Paeniglutamicibacter kerguelensis: one gene and its partner. The protein of the gene in region 1 interacts with the protein of each later gene in a pairwise test. Links are inferred from orthologs where the notes say so. Each region holds a gene or a part of one and is shown in the gene's direction. Other genes may lie near its edges.

Evidence for each region. The genes of interacting proteins can lie anywhere in the genome.
Region 2: the proteins of thrS (region 1) and rplA interact in binary tests that used the Escherichia coli proteins (3 or more experiments, as listed by UniProt). The link is inferred for Paeniglutamicibacter kerguelensis from one-to-one orthologs.

What each region holds. Positions count from the first base shown.
Region 1 is NZ_JAGIOF010000001.1:1,777,594-1,785,189, reverse strand. The notes cover bases 2,221-5,099. They hold thrS (threonine--tRNA ligase), read left to right. Parts: upstream 2,221-2,597; coding sequence 2,598-4,601; downstream 4,602-5,099. Other genes in these bases: JOF47_RS08090 (HIT family protein), read left to right, coding at 4,606-5,099. Also shown: JOF47_RS08120 (DNA polymerase III subunit alpha), read left to right, coding at 1-317; JOF47_RS08115 (hypothetical protein), read left to right, coding at 402-665; JOF47_RS08110 (glyoxalase superfamily protein), read left to right, coding at 804-1,181; JOF47_RS08105 (helix-turn-helix domain-containing protein), read left to right, coding at 1,256-1,456; JOF47_RS08100 (carboxymuconolactone decarboxylase family protein), read right to left, coding at 1,732-2,184; more of JOF47_RS08090, read left to right, coding at 5,100-5,214; biotin synthase BioB, read left to right, coding at 5,642-6,874; bioA (adenosylmethionine--8-amino-7-oxononanoate transaminase), read left to right, coding at 6,871-7,596. UniProt on the Escherichia coli protein: Catalyzes the attachment of threonine to tRNA(Thr) in a two-step reaction: L-threonine is first activated by ATP to form Thr-AMP and then transferred to the acceptor end of tRNA(Thr). The rate-limiting step is amino acid activation in the presence of tRNA.
Region 2 is NZ_JAGIOF010000001.1:2,618,404-2,625,972, reverse strand. What follows is about bases 3,068-5,919. They hold rplA (50S ribosomal protein L1), read left to right. Parts: upstream 3,068-4,065; coding sequence 4,066-4,773; downstream 4,774-5,919. Other genes in these bases: JOF47_RS11985 (hypothetical protein), read left to right, coding at 5,256-5,729; JOF47_RS11990 (hypothetical protein), read left to right, coding at 5,038-5,256; rplK (50S ribosomal protein L11), read left to right, coding at 3,472-3,903; nusG (transcription termination/antitermination protein NusG), read left to right, coding at 3,068-3,339. Outside these bases: JOF47_RS12025 (pyridoxal phosphate-dependent aminotransferase), read right to left, coding at 1-1,182; JOF47_RS12020 (hypothetical protein), read right to left, coding at 1,324-1,902; preprotein translocase subunit SecE, read left to right, coding at 2,260-2,526; more of nusG, read left to right, coding at 2,584-3,067; rplJ (50S ribosomal protein L10), read left to right, coding at 7,083-7,569. UniProt on the Escherichia coli protein: One of the primary rRNA binding proteins, it binds very close to the 3'-end of the 23S rRNA. Forms part of the L1 stalk. It is often not seen in high-resolution crystal structures, but can be seen in cryo_EM and 3D reconstruction models.

The sequences.
Region 1 (7,596 bases):
GCTGCGTGGATGCCACGTTCTTCCACGAGGCGCAGCAGCGCTGCGGCCCGCTGCTCTTCTCCACCCGGTTGCTGCTGATCCACGGGTTGACCCGGCGCACCGGACCACGGGGAATCAGCCTGCAGGCACTGAAGGCCTGGGACCTGTCGCAGAAGGGCACGTTGCCGGCGCCGGGATACCTGGAAGACCCGAGTCGGGCCCGGGACGGGCGAGGCATCGGCACGGGCGCGAAGGCGCCGTTGCGGGGGCGGGGGAAATCATTGGCGCAAACCATGGCCGACGAGGGGCTGGACCAGCGCGGTTATCTGGGGGCCTGAGGGGTGGCATTATCCGTTGTGGGACCGAAGCCGCCGTGTGATACTGGGGCTATCGGCGGACCGCCCCGGAAGGAGGCTGGTGTTGTGATCCCGTCAATGATCGTGTTTGGGCTTGTTTTCGGTCGCTGGTGGAAGCAGGCAATTATCGGCGGAGCATTGCTCTGCTCGGTGCTCGTGGGCCTTGCAAGCGTGTTTGAAACCGGCGGTGTCTTTTCCTGGTCCAGGGTGCTGGGTGCCGCCGCCTTGGGCGCGGTGAGCACCGCTTTCGGCGTCGCGATCAACCAGCTGGCCCACCAGCTTGTTGCCCGGATCCGGGTCGCCGGGAAACCCGGGGTCAAGCGGGCCTGAGGTCTTCCCCCCTTGCTTGCCGGGCTTCGGCCCAGGGCTTGGGGGATTGCCACGTCCAACTTCGCCAGCACTTCGTGAAGCACGGAAAATCTGGATAAGACCTGTTGATTGCCCGGTGGCGGGACTAGCCTGTGCACCATGGATTGGAAACTAGAACTGGTATTTGTTCCCGTGTCCGATGTCGACCGGGCCAAGGACTTCTATGTAAACAAGGTGGGATTCAACGCGGACTTCGATGAGCGACCCAATGAGTCGATTCGGTTTGTCCAGCTGACCCCGCCCGGCTCGGCCTGTTCGATCTGCATCGGAGAGGGACTGACCGACGCCGCACCGGGAACGGCACCAAACATGCAAATGGTGGTCAGCGACATCCAGGCCGCACACGACCAGCTTGCGGCCAACGGCGTTGAGGTCAGCGAGATCGACGTCCAGGACTGGGGGAGCTTTGTGTACTTCGCCGACCCGGATGGCAACAAGTGGGCGGTGCAATACATCCCGCAGCGTCCCAACGGCTGATTTTCCGGGAGTGGTTGGACCTGCCGGGATTCCCGGTGGCCTAATCGGCAGCGTGTTGCCGATTAGGGGATTGGATGGACAGCGTTTCGGCCATAGCCGCCAGCATTCGTGCTGCGCGCAAGAAGACCGGGCTCACCCAAGCCGACCTGGCCGAGCTTGCCGAGGTCTTGGAACGAACGGTACGCGCCATGGAAACGGCCACGGGCAATCCTTCGCCGCGGGCGGTTATTTCCGTGCTTGGTGTCCTGGGGCTCAGGCTGACGGTCGCGCGATGAACCTGGAGATTCTCAAGCGCGTCCACAATACGGCGTATACAAAAGCGGAATCCTGGCCAGGATCCTGCCCCCGAGAACCTGTCGACACATCGAACGGGAGGTGCTCCGGGCCGAACAGGAAGGCAGCGTGCGCAAAGATCACCCGCTGCCCGTCCGGGGCATGGAGCATTGACGAAGGCTGACCACGCTTGCCCTGCATGATGGCCTCGGGATGAACTTGCTCAAACGCGGGAATGCGGACAGGTCGGAGGCACCCGGTGAGGACGCGTCGTGGATTACGGTGCTACCCGGTACCTGCTGGTGATTGCCACGCGGTTGAACATGTTGATCGCGGCACTGAGCCACGCCACCGCAGACACTTGTGCATCGGTGAGGACCGACGAGGCCATCGTGTAGGTGTCGCGGGGGACCTGGTCCACCGAAACCAAGGTGATGGATTCACTCAATGCCAAGGCCGCACGCTCGACCGCGGTGAAATACTCCGATTCGCGCCATGCAGGCAGCACCGCCAATCGGTCGCTGCTTTCGCCCAACTTCAATGCATCACGGGTGTGCATGCGCAGGCAATAGCTGCACCCGTTGAGCTGGGAGGCCCGGATCTTGATGAGTTCACACAACTTCGGGTCGAGATCGGCCGCCTGGGCGGCCTCGCTTGCAGCCTTGTTCATGGCCAGCAACGCCGCGTAGGCGGCAGGATCGGACTTACTGAGGTTCACACGGGTTTCCATGCCTGCATGTTAGCCCCGTAACCCGGGAACAACTAGAGGGTGTTTGTAGGCGTGGAGTTTGGGCCCGCGACCATCAACACGTTGCAGCATTGCTTGGCCAAGCAGGGTCACCAATTCAGTTGGGGTAGCCGACCTGTTGTCCAAGGTTAGGTGCTTAACCTTGGATAGAGAGTGAGTTATCCAAGGTTATGAAACGGCGAAATGTCCTGCCTGATCCTTCTCGCCAGTGGGATGCGGGGTTCGAGATGGCGATGCGGGGCATGTGGGGAATGGTTTTCCCTATCGTCAATTGCCTTGCCGGCATGCGCGTCGATTGGTGGGGCACCGACGGGTTCCGTTAAGCTGGATGTTGGCTGGCTGTGGTCATCGTATGCCACAAGCTATGAAGCCGGACAACGAAACGAGGAACCGTAGTGCTTGAGCAAATCACACTGACCGTCGATGGAGAACAACGCGAGGTGAATGCCGGTACTACCGGGGCCGAGCTGTACTTTGATGACCGCGACGTCGTGGTCATGCACGTCGATGGCGTGCTTCGTGACCTTTCCCGCCCGCTCGAGGCCGGAACCGCCGTCGAGCGAGTCACCATCGATTCCCCCGCGGGCCTTGAGGTCCTGCGCCACTCCACCGCGCACGTCATGGCCCAGGCCGTTCAGCAGCTGCGCCCGGATGCCAAGCTGGGCATCGGCCCGTACATCACCGACGGTTTCTACTTCGACTTCGACGTCGCCGAGCCGTTCACTCCCGAGGACCTGAAAACCCTCGAGAAGATGATGCTCAAGATCGTCAACCAGAACCAGAAGTTCGCCCGCCGCGTCGTCACCGAGGACGAGGCCCGCAAGGCCATGGCCAACGAGCCCTACAAGCTGGAACTGCTGAACAAGGCCAACGAGGCCGATGCGGCAGGCGAGGGCGTCAACGTCGAGGTCGGCGCGGGCGACATCACGATCTACGACAACGTCGACCGCAAGACCGGCGAGACCGTTTGGTGCGACCTGTGCCGCGGCCCGCACCTGCCAAACACCAAGCTGATCTCCAACGCCTTCGCGCTGACCCGCACCTCGGCGGCCTACTGGCTGGGCAACCAGAACAACCAGCAGCTGCAGCGCATCTACGGCACCGCCTGGCCGACCAAGGAAGCGCTCAAGGCCTACCAGGAGCGCATCGCCGAGGCCGAGCGCCGCGACCACCGCAAGCTCGGCGTCGAGCTCGACCTCTTCTCCTTCCCCGACGAGCTGGGTTCGGGCCTTCCGGTGTTCCACCCGCGCGGCGGCATCATCCGCAAGGAAATGGAAGACTACTCGCGTGCACGCCACGTCGAGGCCGGCTACGACTTCGTCTACACCCCGCACATCACCAAGGGCCACCTCTACGAGGTATCCGGCCACCTTGACTGGTACAAGGACGGCATGTTCCCGGCGATGCACGTGGACGCCGAGCTCAACGAGGACGGCACGGTGCGCAAGCCCGGCCAGGACTACTACCTCAAGCCGATGAACTGCCCGATGCACAACCTGATCTTCGGCTCCCGCGGACGCTCGTACCGCGAACTGCCGCTGCGCCTGTTCGAATTCGGTTCGGTCTACCGCTACGAGAAGTCCGGCGTGGTCCACGGGTTGACCCGCGTGCGCGGCATGACCCAGGACGACGCCCACATCTACTGCACCAAGGAGCAGATGAAGGACGAGCTGACCACCACGCTGAACTTCGTGCTGGGCCTGCTCAAGGACTACGGGCTGGATGACTTCTACCTGGAACTCTCCACCAAGAACGAGGAGAAGTTCGTCGGCGACGACGACGTCTGGGAGGAAGCCACCCGCACCCTGGCCGAGGTCGCCGAGGCCTCCGGCCTGGAGCTGGTCCCGGACCCGGGAGGAGCCGCCTTCTACGGCCCGAAGATCTCCGTGCAGGCCAAGGACGCGCTGGGCCGCACCTGGCAGATGTCCACCATCCAGCTGGACTTCAACCTGCCCGAGCGCTTCGAGCTCGAGTACCAGGCCGCCGACGGCACCCGCCAGCGCCCGGTGATGATCCACCGCGCCCTCTTCGGTTCCGTGGAACGCTTCATGGGCGTGCTCACCGAGCACTATGCGGGCGCGTTCCCGGCCTGGCTCTCCCCGGTCCAGGTCGTGGGCATCCCCGTTGCCGAGGCCTTCAACGAGTACATGTTCGACGTGATTGACAAGCTCAAGGCAGCGGGCATCCGCGCCGAGGCCGACATCTCCTCGGACCGGTTCCCGAAGAAGATCCGCACCGCGTCCAAGGAAAAGGTCCCGTTCGTGCTCATCGCCGGCGGCGAGGACGCCGAGGCGGGTGCGGTGTCCTTCCGCTTCCGCGACGGCAGCACCGACAACGGCGTGCCGGTGGACGAAGCGGTGGCCCGCATTGTCGCCGCCGTGAAGAACCGGGAAGCCTAGGTCCATGGGGGAGTCCACGCGGGCACAAGCCATCGAAGCGCCCGAGGAGCTTTCGCAGGAGGAGCAGGACGCGGCAGTCACCGACGATTTCGAACTCGCCGGGGTGCCCGATTCCTTCCAGCGCCTGTGGACTCCCTACCGGATGGCCTACATCAAGGCCGGCCAGGACCAGGTCAAGGACGAGGAGTCCTGCCCCTTCTGCGTCGCGCCGACCCGTAGCGACGAGGACTCGCTGATTCTTCACCGGGGCAAGACCGCATACGTGATCTTGAACCTCTTCCCCTACAACCCGGGCCACATCCTGATCTGCCCCTATCGCCATGTGCCGGATTACACCGACATCACGGAGGAAGAAACAGCGGAGATGGCTGCGTTGGCGCAGAAGTCCATGCGCGTGCTGCGCCATGTTTCGCGCCCCACCGGTTTCAACCTGGGCATGAACCAGGGCGTCACCGGCGGGGCCGGCATTGCCGCGCACCTGCACCAGCATGTGGTTCCGCGCTGGGCCGGCGACGGGAACTTCTTCCCGATCATCGCGCAGACCAAGGCGATGCCCGCAACGTTGGGCGACATCCGCGAGGACCTGGCTGCCGGCTGGCTTGAGATCGACTAACGCCGAACAGAAGTTCATGGATTGACCGCCGGGCATTTTGCCCGGCGGTCAATCTCTTTAACGGCTGTGGACGCGGGTGCGGGTCCTGAAGATTGTTACGCGCCCACGCCCAAGGAACCGAATTCGGAGGAGGGTTTCGGGAAGGGCGGGTGCCGTCCGGGTGCTTCCGACGGCTGATGTGGACGCTGTGTGTTGGCTGCCGCGTCCATTGACCGGGCGGAAACCGCGGGGGACGACTCGCCCCGGTGGCTTTGGATATTACGGCACGAATCGCCCAATTGAACAGTGTTCAAGAAGTGTCGGGGTGATCGGTGTATGGTGGTTTTACCTCACGGTTGAACACTGTTCAATTATGCATTGAGCAGGTTTCAGAAACCCCTTGGAAGCGCTTGGAGCCGCTTCTCTCATTCCAGCGGAAGGCAGCACCATGACCTTGGGCATTGCGACCAATCTTGAAGAATCCCCGGCGGAGACGTTTACCGAACCGCTTGACGCGCGGGCCCTTGCCGCCCGGGTGGAAGCGGGACACCGAATCACCGAGTCCGAGGCCCTGGCGATCCTGGGCACGCCCGACGAGCGGACCCTGGAGCTGGTGGCGGCGGCCGGGACACTGAGGCGCAAGCACTTCGGCAACACCGTGAAGGTCAACTACCTGGTGAACCTCAAGTCGGGGCTCTGCCCGGAGGACTGCACGTACTGTTCCCAGCGCCTGGGATCCAAGGCCGAGATCCTCAAGTACTCCTGGCTCAAGCCCGACGAGGCCGTGCACCAGGCAGGGCTCGGGATCGCCGGCGGCGCCTCGCGCGTGTGCATGGTCGCCTCCGGCAAGGGCCCCAGCGATCGCGACGTCGACCGGGTGGCCACCATGATCGGCCAGATCAAGGACGAGCACCCGGAGATCGAGGTCTGCGCCTGCCTGGGCATCCTCAAGGAGGGACAGGCCGAACGGCTCGCCGCCGCCGGGACGGATGCCTACAACCACAACCTGAACACCGCCGAGTCCCTCTACCCGGAGATCTGCTCGACCCACACCTTCCAGGAACGCGTGGACACCGTCGGGCAGGCCAAGGACGCCGGGCTCTCCCCGTGCTCCGGGCTCATCGTGGGCATGGGCGAAACCCCCGAGCAGCTCGTCGAGGCAGTCTCCGCCCTGCGCGACCTTGACGCCGACTCGATCCCGGTGAACTTCCTGATGCCCTTCGACGGGACCCCGCTGGCCGGGACCTGGCACCTGACCCCGATGGCGTGCCTGCGCATCCTGGCCCTGGTACGTCTTGCTGCACCCGCCACCGAGCTGCGCATGGCCGGCGGCCGGGAAATGCACCTGCGTTCGATGCAGTCCACGGCGCTGGCCGTGGCCAATTCCCTGTTCCTGGGCGACTACCTCACGTCCGAAGGCCAGGATGCCCGGCGGGACCTGGAGATGATTTCGGATGCCGGGTACCTGGTGCTGGGCCAGGAGGACATCGACCCCGCGGAACTGGCGGCACGGATCCGGCACCGGGCCGACGAGGCCCCGGCACGGCCCGAGGCCCCCGGATGCGGCACCGCCTGCGGCAGCGGTTGCGGCAGTGCCTCCTCGCGGGGCTGCGGCCCGATGGGCGCCGAACCGGTCCTCCGCCGCCGCGGTGCGGGCACGCAGGAGAACCCCAACGCATGAGTGTCGACACCTTGGACCTACTGGCCCGTGATTCCGGCCTGCTCTGGCACCCGTATGCCTCCCTCGATGCCGGGGCCCGCTACTCGGTGGCGGCCGCCCGCGGGGCCAGGATCACGCTGGAGGACGGCCAGGGCCGCAGCCGCGAGGTCATCGACGGGATGGCCTCCTGGTGGTCGGTGGTGCACGGCTACGGGAATCGCGTGCTCGATGCCGCAGCGCATGCGCAGATCGACAAGTTCAGCCACGTCATGTTCGGCGGACTCACGCACGAGCCCGCGGTGGAACTGGCCGAACGCCTGGTGGCCATGGCCCCGGGGAACCTGCAACACGTGTTCCTGGCCGACTCCGGCTCGATCAGCGTGGAGGTGGCACTCAAGCTGGCACTGCAGTACCAGGACGCGTGCGGGAAACCCGCGCGGCAGCGATTCCTGGCCCTGCGCGGCGGGTACCACGGGGACACCTTCGCGGCCATGGGCATTTGCGATCCCGTGGACGGCATGCACGCGGCGTTCGCGCCGCTGAGCCGCCAGCAGGTCTTCCTGCCCAGGCCCCCGGCCGCGCAGCGCACCGCATCCGGCGACTGGGTCTTTGGCGCGGACGAGCTGGAACGGTGGGAAGCCCAGGCGCGGGGCATTGCTGCCGAGCACGCCGGGGAACTGGCGGGCATCGTGTGCGAACCGGTCCTGCAGGGTGCCGGCGGCATGCACATCTACCCGCCACGG
Region 2 (7,569 bases), 840 kb from region 1 along the record:
CAGTGCCGCCAGGCGGCCGACGCCCTCGGCCAGGTCCTCATCGCCCAGGGCGTAGGACATGCGGATGTAGCCCGAGGGGCCGAAGGCCTCGCCCGGGACCACTGCAACCTCTGCCTGCTCAAGGATCAGTGCGGCAAGCTCGGCCGAGGTGGCCGGGACAATGCCGCGGATTTCGCGGCCGAGCAGGCCACGGACATCCGAGTACGCGTAGAACGCACCCTCCGGGGTCGGGCAGTTCACGCCGTCGATGGCGTTCAATGCCGAAACCATGGCCTTGCGGCGGCGGTCAAACGCGGTGCGCATTTCTGCGACGGCATCCAGCGGGCCGGAAACTGCGGCCAGGGCCGCGATCTGCGAGACGTTCGAGACGTTTGAGGTGGCGTGCGACTGCAGGTTGGTTGCGGCCTTGATGACATCCAGCGGGCCCGCCATCCATCCCACGCGCCAACCGGTCATGGCATAGGTCTTGGCCACACCATTGAGGATGATGACCTTGTCGCCAAGTTCCGGGGCGGCGGTGGCGATCGAGGTGAACACCGCGTCGTCGTAGGTGAGGTGTTCGTAGATTTCGTCGGTGATGACCCACAGGTCCTTCGACGCGGCCCAGCGGCCCACTTCGGCAACCTGTTCCGGGGAGTACACGGCGCCTGTCGGGTTCGACGGGGACACGAAGAGCAACACCTTGGTCTTCTCGGTCACCGCAGCTTCGAGCTGGTCGATGGTGACCTTGTAGCCCTGCTCGGGGCCGGCAAAGACTTCTACCGGGACGCCGCCGGCCAAGCGTATGGCTTCGGGGTAAGTGGTCCAGTACGGGGACGGGAGGATGACTTCGTCTCCCGGATCCAGCAACGTGGCAAAGGCGTTGTACACGGCCTGCTTGCCGCCGTTGGTGACAAGCACCTGGGACGCATCCAGCTTGTAGCCGGAGTCGCGCATTGTCTTTTCCGCGATCGCTGCGCGCAGTTCCGGCAGGCCGGCTGCGGGGGAGTAGCGGTGGTACTGGGGATTGCGTGCCGCTGCGATTGCTGCTTCAACGATGTAGTCGGGGGTGGCGAAATCCGGTTCGCCTGCGCCGAAGCCGATGACCGGGCGTCCGGCGGCTTTCAGGGCCTTGGCCTTTGCGTCTACGGCCAAAGTTGCGGATTCTGCGATGGACCCGATACGTCGGGAAATGCGTGACATGTCGTCGCTTCCTGGAAGGGGAGGTGATTTGGGGGTGTGTGATTTCAGCTTAGTGCGCCAAGCCTGTTGGAACTACTAATTCACCCAATGCGACACGCGGTTCCCCGCAGGCGTTTCATGCACCTCGCGCGGGGGAGGGGACTACTCGTTGGGCAGCCGGCCGTAGCGCTTGAGGTGCAGCTCGGCTTTTTCCTGCGCATCCAGGTCGATTTCCTGGGCTTGGGCACGAACCTGGTGCCACTGGAAGTACGCGGCCACGCACAGGAAGACGGGGACCGTGATGACAAACGGCAGGTACATTGCCCCGGTGTAATTGATCAGGTGGAACTGTGCGCCCGCCGCCAGCACCAGCAGGCTGGTGCCAACCCACATGAGCAGGTTCTGGCCCAGCCTCATCGACCACATGACCAGCCCGGCCCCCAGATACCAGCTGACCGGAATGACGGAAGCGATCTCCACGAACCAGACAGGGAACGCCACTGCGAACATGATGAAGCAGGCTCCGGAAAGTTCCTTCTGATTCCGCAGGGCAACCCACGTGCCCGTGGCGATGAGCAGAGGGATGGCTGCGGCCATGAACTGGATGGGCCAGAAGCCGAACGACCCGGCAAGGTGCGCAATGCCGAAAATCGCATCGAGGATCGAGCCTCCGGCAAAGACCAAGAGAATCAACGCACTGGCGCGCTCGTAGCGAATGGACCCCGTTTTGGAAGAAGGCATGTCAATAAACCTAACAGGGAGGCCCGAAAACCCTTGAAAACACGGGGAAGTGGTTCTCAGTTCGACAATCGACCCATTCCATGCGTAAACTTGATCCTCGGTGTTGGAAAACATCTAGATCACCCAAGTTGCTAGCGGCTTGAGTGGCCGAACGAGTTCTGAACTCGAAGGGTAGTGGCGCAATTGGTAGCGCAGCGGTCTCCAAAACCGCAGGTTGCAGGTTCGAGTCCTGTCTGCCCTGCGCAGTAGCAATCATTCTGGATTGCTCGGCGAAATTCACGTCACGGTGTGTCGTGGTCGATACGACTGCGGCACACCGTGATTGTTTCAATTGGCATAATCTGAAACGAGGAACCGGTGACTGAAACGACTGCGAGCGATTCGCACGGCGCAGGGCGCAACAAGAAGCCGGCCAAGGCAGGTTTCTTCGCTGGAATTGCCCTGTTCTTCCGCCAGATGATTTCTGAGCTGAAGAAGGTCGTTACGCCGACTCGCAGCGAACTGGTGAACTACACGCTAGTGGTCATCGGCTTCGTCGTGTTGATGATGGTCATCATTTCCGCCCTGGACTTCGTGTTCGGCAACGGATCTATTTGGCTCTTCACCAACCCGGCCGAAAAGTAAGCCGAGACGATTCGCCCCATATTTCTGGTGAACCAGTAACAGAAAGCAGGAACCGCAGTGTCCGATCAGGAACTCGAACCGCAGGCCATCGAAGAACTTGAGGGTCAGGCAGCAGAGGTCGATACCGAAGAGGTGTCGACCGATTCCGTCGTTTCCGAGGACGCCGAGCAGGCTCCTGAAGATGCAGCAGCCGCGGAAACCCCGGCCGTCGATCCCATCGAAGAATTCCGCACCAAGCTGCGTCGTCAGCCCGGTGACTGGTACGTCATCCACTCCTACGCAGGTTACGAAAACCGCGTCAAGGTGAACCTCGAAACCCGCATCCAGACTCTGGGCATGGAAGAATTCATTTATGAAATCCAGGTCCCGGTGGAAGAGGTCGTGGAGATCAAGAACACCACGCGCAAGATCGTGCGTCGTGTTCGCATCCCCGGCTACGTCCTGGTCCGCATGGAATTGACCGATGCCTCCTGGGGTGCCGTTCGTCACACCCCCGGTGTCACCGGCTTCGTTGGCAACGCCCACAACCCGGACCCGCTGCGCCTCGAGGAAGTCTTCTCGATGCTCGAGCATACGATCGTCAGCGAAGAAGAAGCAGCCAGCATGAAGCCGGGCCGCGCCCCGATCACCGAGGTCACCGTTGACTTCGAGGTTGGCGAATCGGTTATCGTCAACGACGGTCCGTTCGAGACCCTGCCGGCAACGATCAGCGAGATCAAGCTGGAATCCTCCACCCTCGTGGTGCTGGTTTCGATCTTCGAGCGCGAAACCCCGGTTACCCTGTCGTTCAGCCAGGTCACCAAAATCCAGTAACATCTAGTCTTCGTGCCTTTCCCGGTTTGCTTTACCGGGAAAACGGCATGACTCGGCCGCCGCGCCACGGCGGTCAACCCCCCGAGGCACGCTCCTGTGCAACGGGGCAACGCAAAAGAAGAAGGACCCGACATGGCCCCCAAGAAAAAGGTCACCGGACTCATCAAGCTGCAGATCCAGGCAGGCGCCGCCAACCCGGCACCTCCGATCGGCCCGGCGCTTGGTCAGCACGGCGTCAACATCATGGAATTCTGCAAGGCTTACAACGCAGCGACTGAGTCGCAGCGCGGTAACGTGATTCCGGTTGAAATTACTGTCTACGAAGACCGTTCCTTCACCTTCATCACCAAGACTCCTCCGGCAGCCGAGCTCATCAAGAAGGCTGCAGGCGTTGCCAAGGGTTCCGCTACCCCGCACACCGTCAAGGTTGCAAACCTGACCCAGGCTCAGGTTGAAGAGATCGCCACCGCCAAGATGGAAGATCTCAACGCCAACGACATCAAGGCTGCTGCCCTGATCATCGCCGGCACCGCCCGTTCCATGGGCATCACCGTAGCTGGCTAATTAGCCCCCGCTACACCCCGCGCGCCCGGTTCAACCGGAAACGCACCCCCATAACAAACAAGACGACCGGGATATTTTCATCATTTGGTGGACACCCGATCGCAAGTGGCAGGGTCGCGCGCGACCCATACATGACCACGACTGCATAAGGAGAAAAAGCAGATGGCAAAGCGCAGCAAAGCATACGTAGCCGCCGCGGCTAAGATCGAAGCCGACAAGGTTTACGCACCGACCGAGGCAATCGCCTTGGCCAAGGAAATCGCTTCCTCGAAGGCTGACGAGACCGTTGAGGTTGCTTTCCGCTTGGGCGTTGACCCTCGCAAGGCTGACCAGATGGTCCGCGGCACCGTTATCCTGCCGCACGGCACCGGTAAGACCGCCCGCGTCCTCGTTTTCGCAAACGGTGACAAGGCTGAAGCTGCAATCGCAGCCGGCGCCGACTTCGTTGGCTCGGACGACCTGATCGCCAAGATCGCCGGCGGCTGGACCGACTTCGACGCAGCAGTTGCTACCCCTGACCTCATGGGCAAGGTTGGCCGTTTGGGTAAGGTCTTGGGTCCCCGTAACCTGATGCCGAACCCGAAGACCGGCACCGTGACCATGGACGTCGCCAAGGCTGTCAACGACATCAAGGGTGGCAAGATCGACTTCCGCGTCGACAAGCACTCGAACCTGCACTTCATCATCGGCAAGGTTTCCTTCGATGCCCAGAAGCTGACCGAGAACTACGCAGCAGCACTGGACGAGGTTCTTCGTTTGAAGCCTTCTTCCTCCAAGGGCCGCTACATCTCGAAGGCAACCATTGCAACCACCTTCGGTCCCGGCATTGCCGTTGACTCGAACGTGACCCGCGTGGTTACCGAAGCCTAAATAGCGCTTCAACTTCACCGCAGGCCCGGATCCCCTTTGCGGGGGATCCGGGCCTGCGGTTTTTTGTGACCGCTACAGGGCAACCCGGCCAACGATTCTCCACCCCACTGCGCGCCGTCGAGCGTCGGAAGGTTCCTTACACGCCGGGAAACTTCCCGCGAGCGGTGGAAGCACGACCGGGGCGGCCGTTGCACCCCGGCGTGAACGGCACAGGGATAGTTCCTGGACGTTGAAGAGCACGGCTGGCATCATCACCCGGGACTCATGGCAGTCCAACTTTCCGTGGCGGGGCAGACAGGCCCGAACTGCGGCCTCACGGAGCATCCGCGGGCCGCTAGTTCCTGGTTTATCCGCTCACCCACGTGGGCGCCCTCTGGCTACGTGCGAGGCGTGCTGCTCGAATTGCAAGCGGGCAAGGCGCGGATGGAAGGGCCCGTGCCGGACTTCGACGCGATTGCCTTCAGCACGGGGACCCTGGCCTGATGCCGACCTACCCGCGGCAAGGGTGGACTGGTGCGCTCCGGCTGCGAGAAGGCCGTGGAAATGGCCTCCTTGGCGCATGGAACACCATCAAGGAATGCGACCCCAACCGGATCGCAGGCTTTTCGCCGATCCCCGCCATATCGATGGCCAACCCGCAGATCTTCAGTCACCAGAACGACGTGCCGGGGCCGGGTGGCTGGTGGTGGATCGATCTGCCCGGTCATGTGAGACTAGAACGTGTCGTTGACCCCGCATCGGACACCCACCGGATGGTTGAGACCCGCCAGCAGGGACATGGCGGTTCCTTCGGCGCTGGCTACGCGGACAGCACCAATTTTGACTATGATTGGCCGCCGGCTTTGGCAAGAATCGACGCTGCACCGCCAATGCCGCATGCTGGCCGGTGTCGGACGGCCTCAAGCGGGTTTCTCCAAGCACATTTGTTGATGGCAGTGATGGTGACAGTGGTGTGATTCACCACGAGTGAATCGCCGGCGCGCATGGCGGTCAACGACCGTTCATCCCCAAATCGATGGGGCGGTTCGGGTTCCCGTGACATGGCAGACAACGTTCCGGTATGTGGTGATGGTTGGGGATTCTTCATCTTTAGCGACTATCCACGTACCTGCCTTCGTGTTCTCTACGATATTTCTCCCGCAGGGGCGGCCCTGCGCCGCCGAATGTGCGCTTGCCACGGTAAATGAGCGGCCCGTTGGAGGCCATTTTCCAGTCGTGGTGATGGGCGCAACCCACAGCCCGATGTCAACAACTGCGGGATTGGACTGCTCTTGCCGGGCATCGCGGAGGTGGTCTCCCTGGGCCTGGACCTGATCTTGGAATGCAAGCCCTCGGCACCCGCAGCAACGACGCGGCGCAAAGTCCTGGACGGACTTAGCCAACACTTGACAATGCACGGCTTGCCGAACGATTTGACGGCATAATATTTCCCCTTTAGGGAATCGAATTGATCAACCAAGTGAGACTTCGAACACGCATTCCGTAGGATGCAGGATTCCGGCCATCCACATGCTGACTTGGGGTCTTGTCGCAAAAAAAGATGACCTGTCAATTTTCTTTGCCTGTCAGGCAAGGCCCGATCTGTCAATTTTGGCTACCCCAACACCTTGTGTCCGAAAGCATTGCTGATAGGCTTATTTCGTTGCAACCTAGTTGTGACCGGTGATCTAATCACCAGTGTTTTTGACGGAGACCCCAAGCCCCGTCGTAAACACTTAGTGCGGCAATGCGTTCCCCCAAGTTGCATTGCCGCTTCCGCAGAACCCCGCTTCCGTTATCCCCCAAGTTACGGAACCGGGGTTTTGCTCTTTTTAAAAACCGCTGGCAAGGCTGCGGCTCTCGGGGCAGGTCCCCGCGAACCTTGAGTGGCAATGTTGTTTCCGCCTGGGGACATCGTGTTGCAGGGATGGCGTGGTTTGTGTTCTTGAGGCATTGGGATGGTGCGGGGAACCCGCAGGGCAGCGCTGCTCCACCGTGTGCCGGGCGTGCGTGCCGCGCTAGCTCCCTCCAGTGCGGGTGTTGCCTGCCGGGCAAGGTGCTGAATGGGCGGGAGATGCCTCGATTTGGTTCTTCCGTTGCGGCGCTGTTAGGCTTGTAATACCGAAGACCGTCGGTCGAGATTAGCTGCTTATGTAGTGAGGCTCCGAAAGTCCCACAAAGGACGACCTGCGCAGGTGAACGAAGTGAATTTTCCGCATTTTTAGTGCGTTCTTTCCGCCCCGTGCATCCTGCATGGGGCGTTTTTTATGTCAGTACTCCTGGCCGGGTCAGATCGACTGGTATCAGATCTATACCCCGGAAGGAGTGTTATGGCAACGCCGACTAAGGTTTCCGCAGTAGAGGAAATCACCGCCGACTTCAAGGAGTCGACCGCCGCTGTCCTGACCGAATACCGTGGGCTTACTGTTGCGCAGCTCAAGCAGCTTCGCCGCTCACTTGGTCAGGAGACCAAGTACGCGGTTGTGAAGAACACCTTGACTGGTATCGCAGCAAAGGAAGCCGGCATCGATGCATTCGAAGGCCAGCTTGCTGGCCCGACTGCAATCGCCTTTATTAAGGGCGATGCAGTTGCTGCCGCTAAGAGCCTCACGGATTTTGCTAAGGAAAACAAGCAGCTCATCATCAAGACCGGTTACTTCGAGGGCAAGGCCCTTGACGCAACCGAGGTTGCCGCTCTGGCAGCACTTGAGTCGCGTGAGTTCCAGCTTGCACGTGTTGCTGGTGTACTGAAGGCTCCGGCTTCTGCCGCGGCCCGCACCATCGAAGCACTGCGCGCAAAGCTCGAAGAAGCAAACG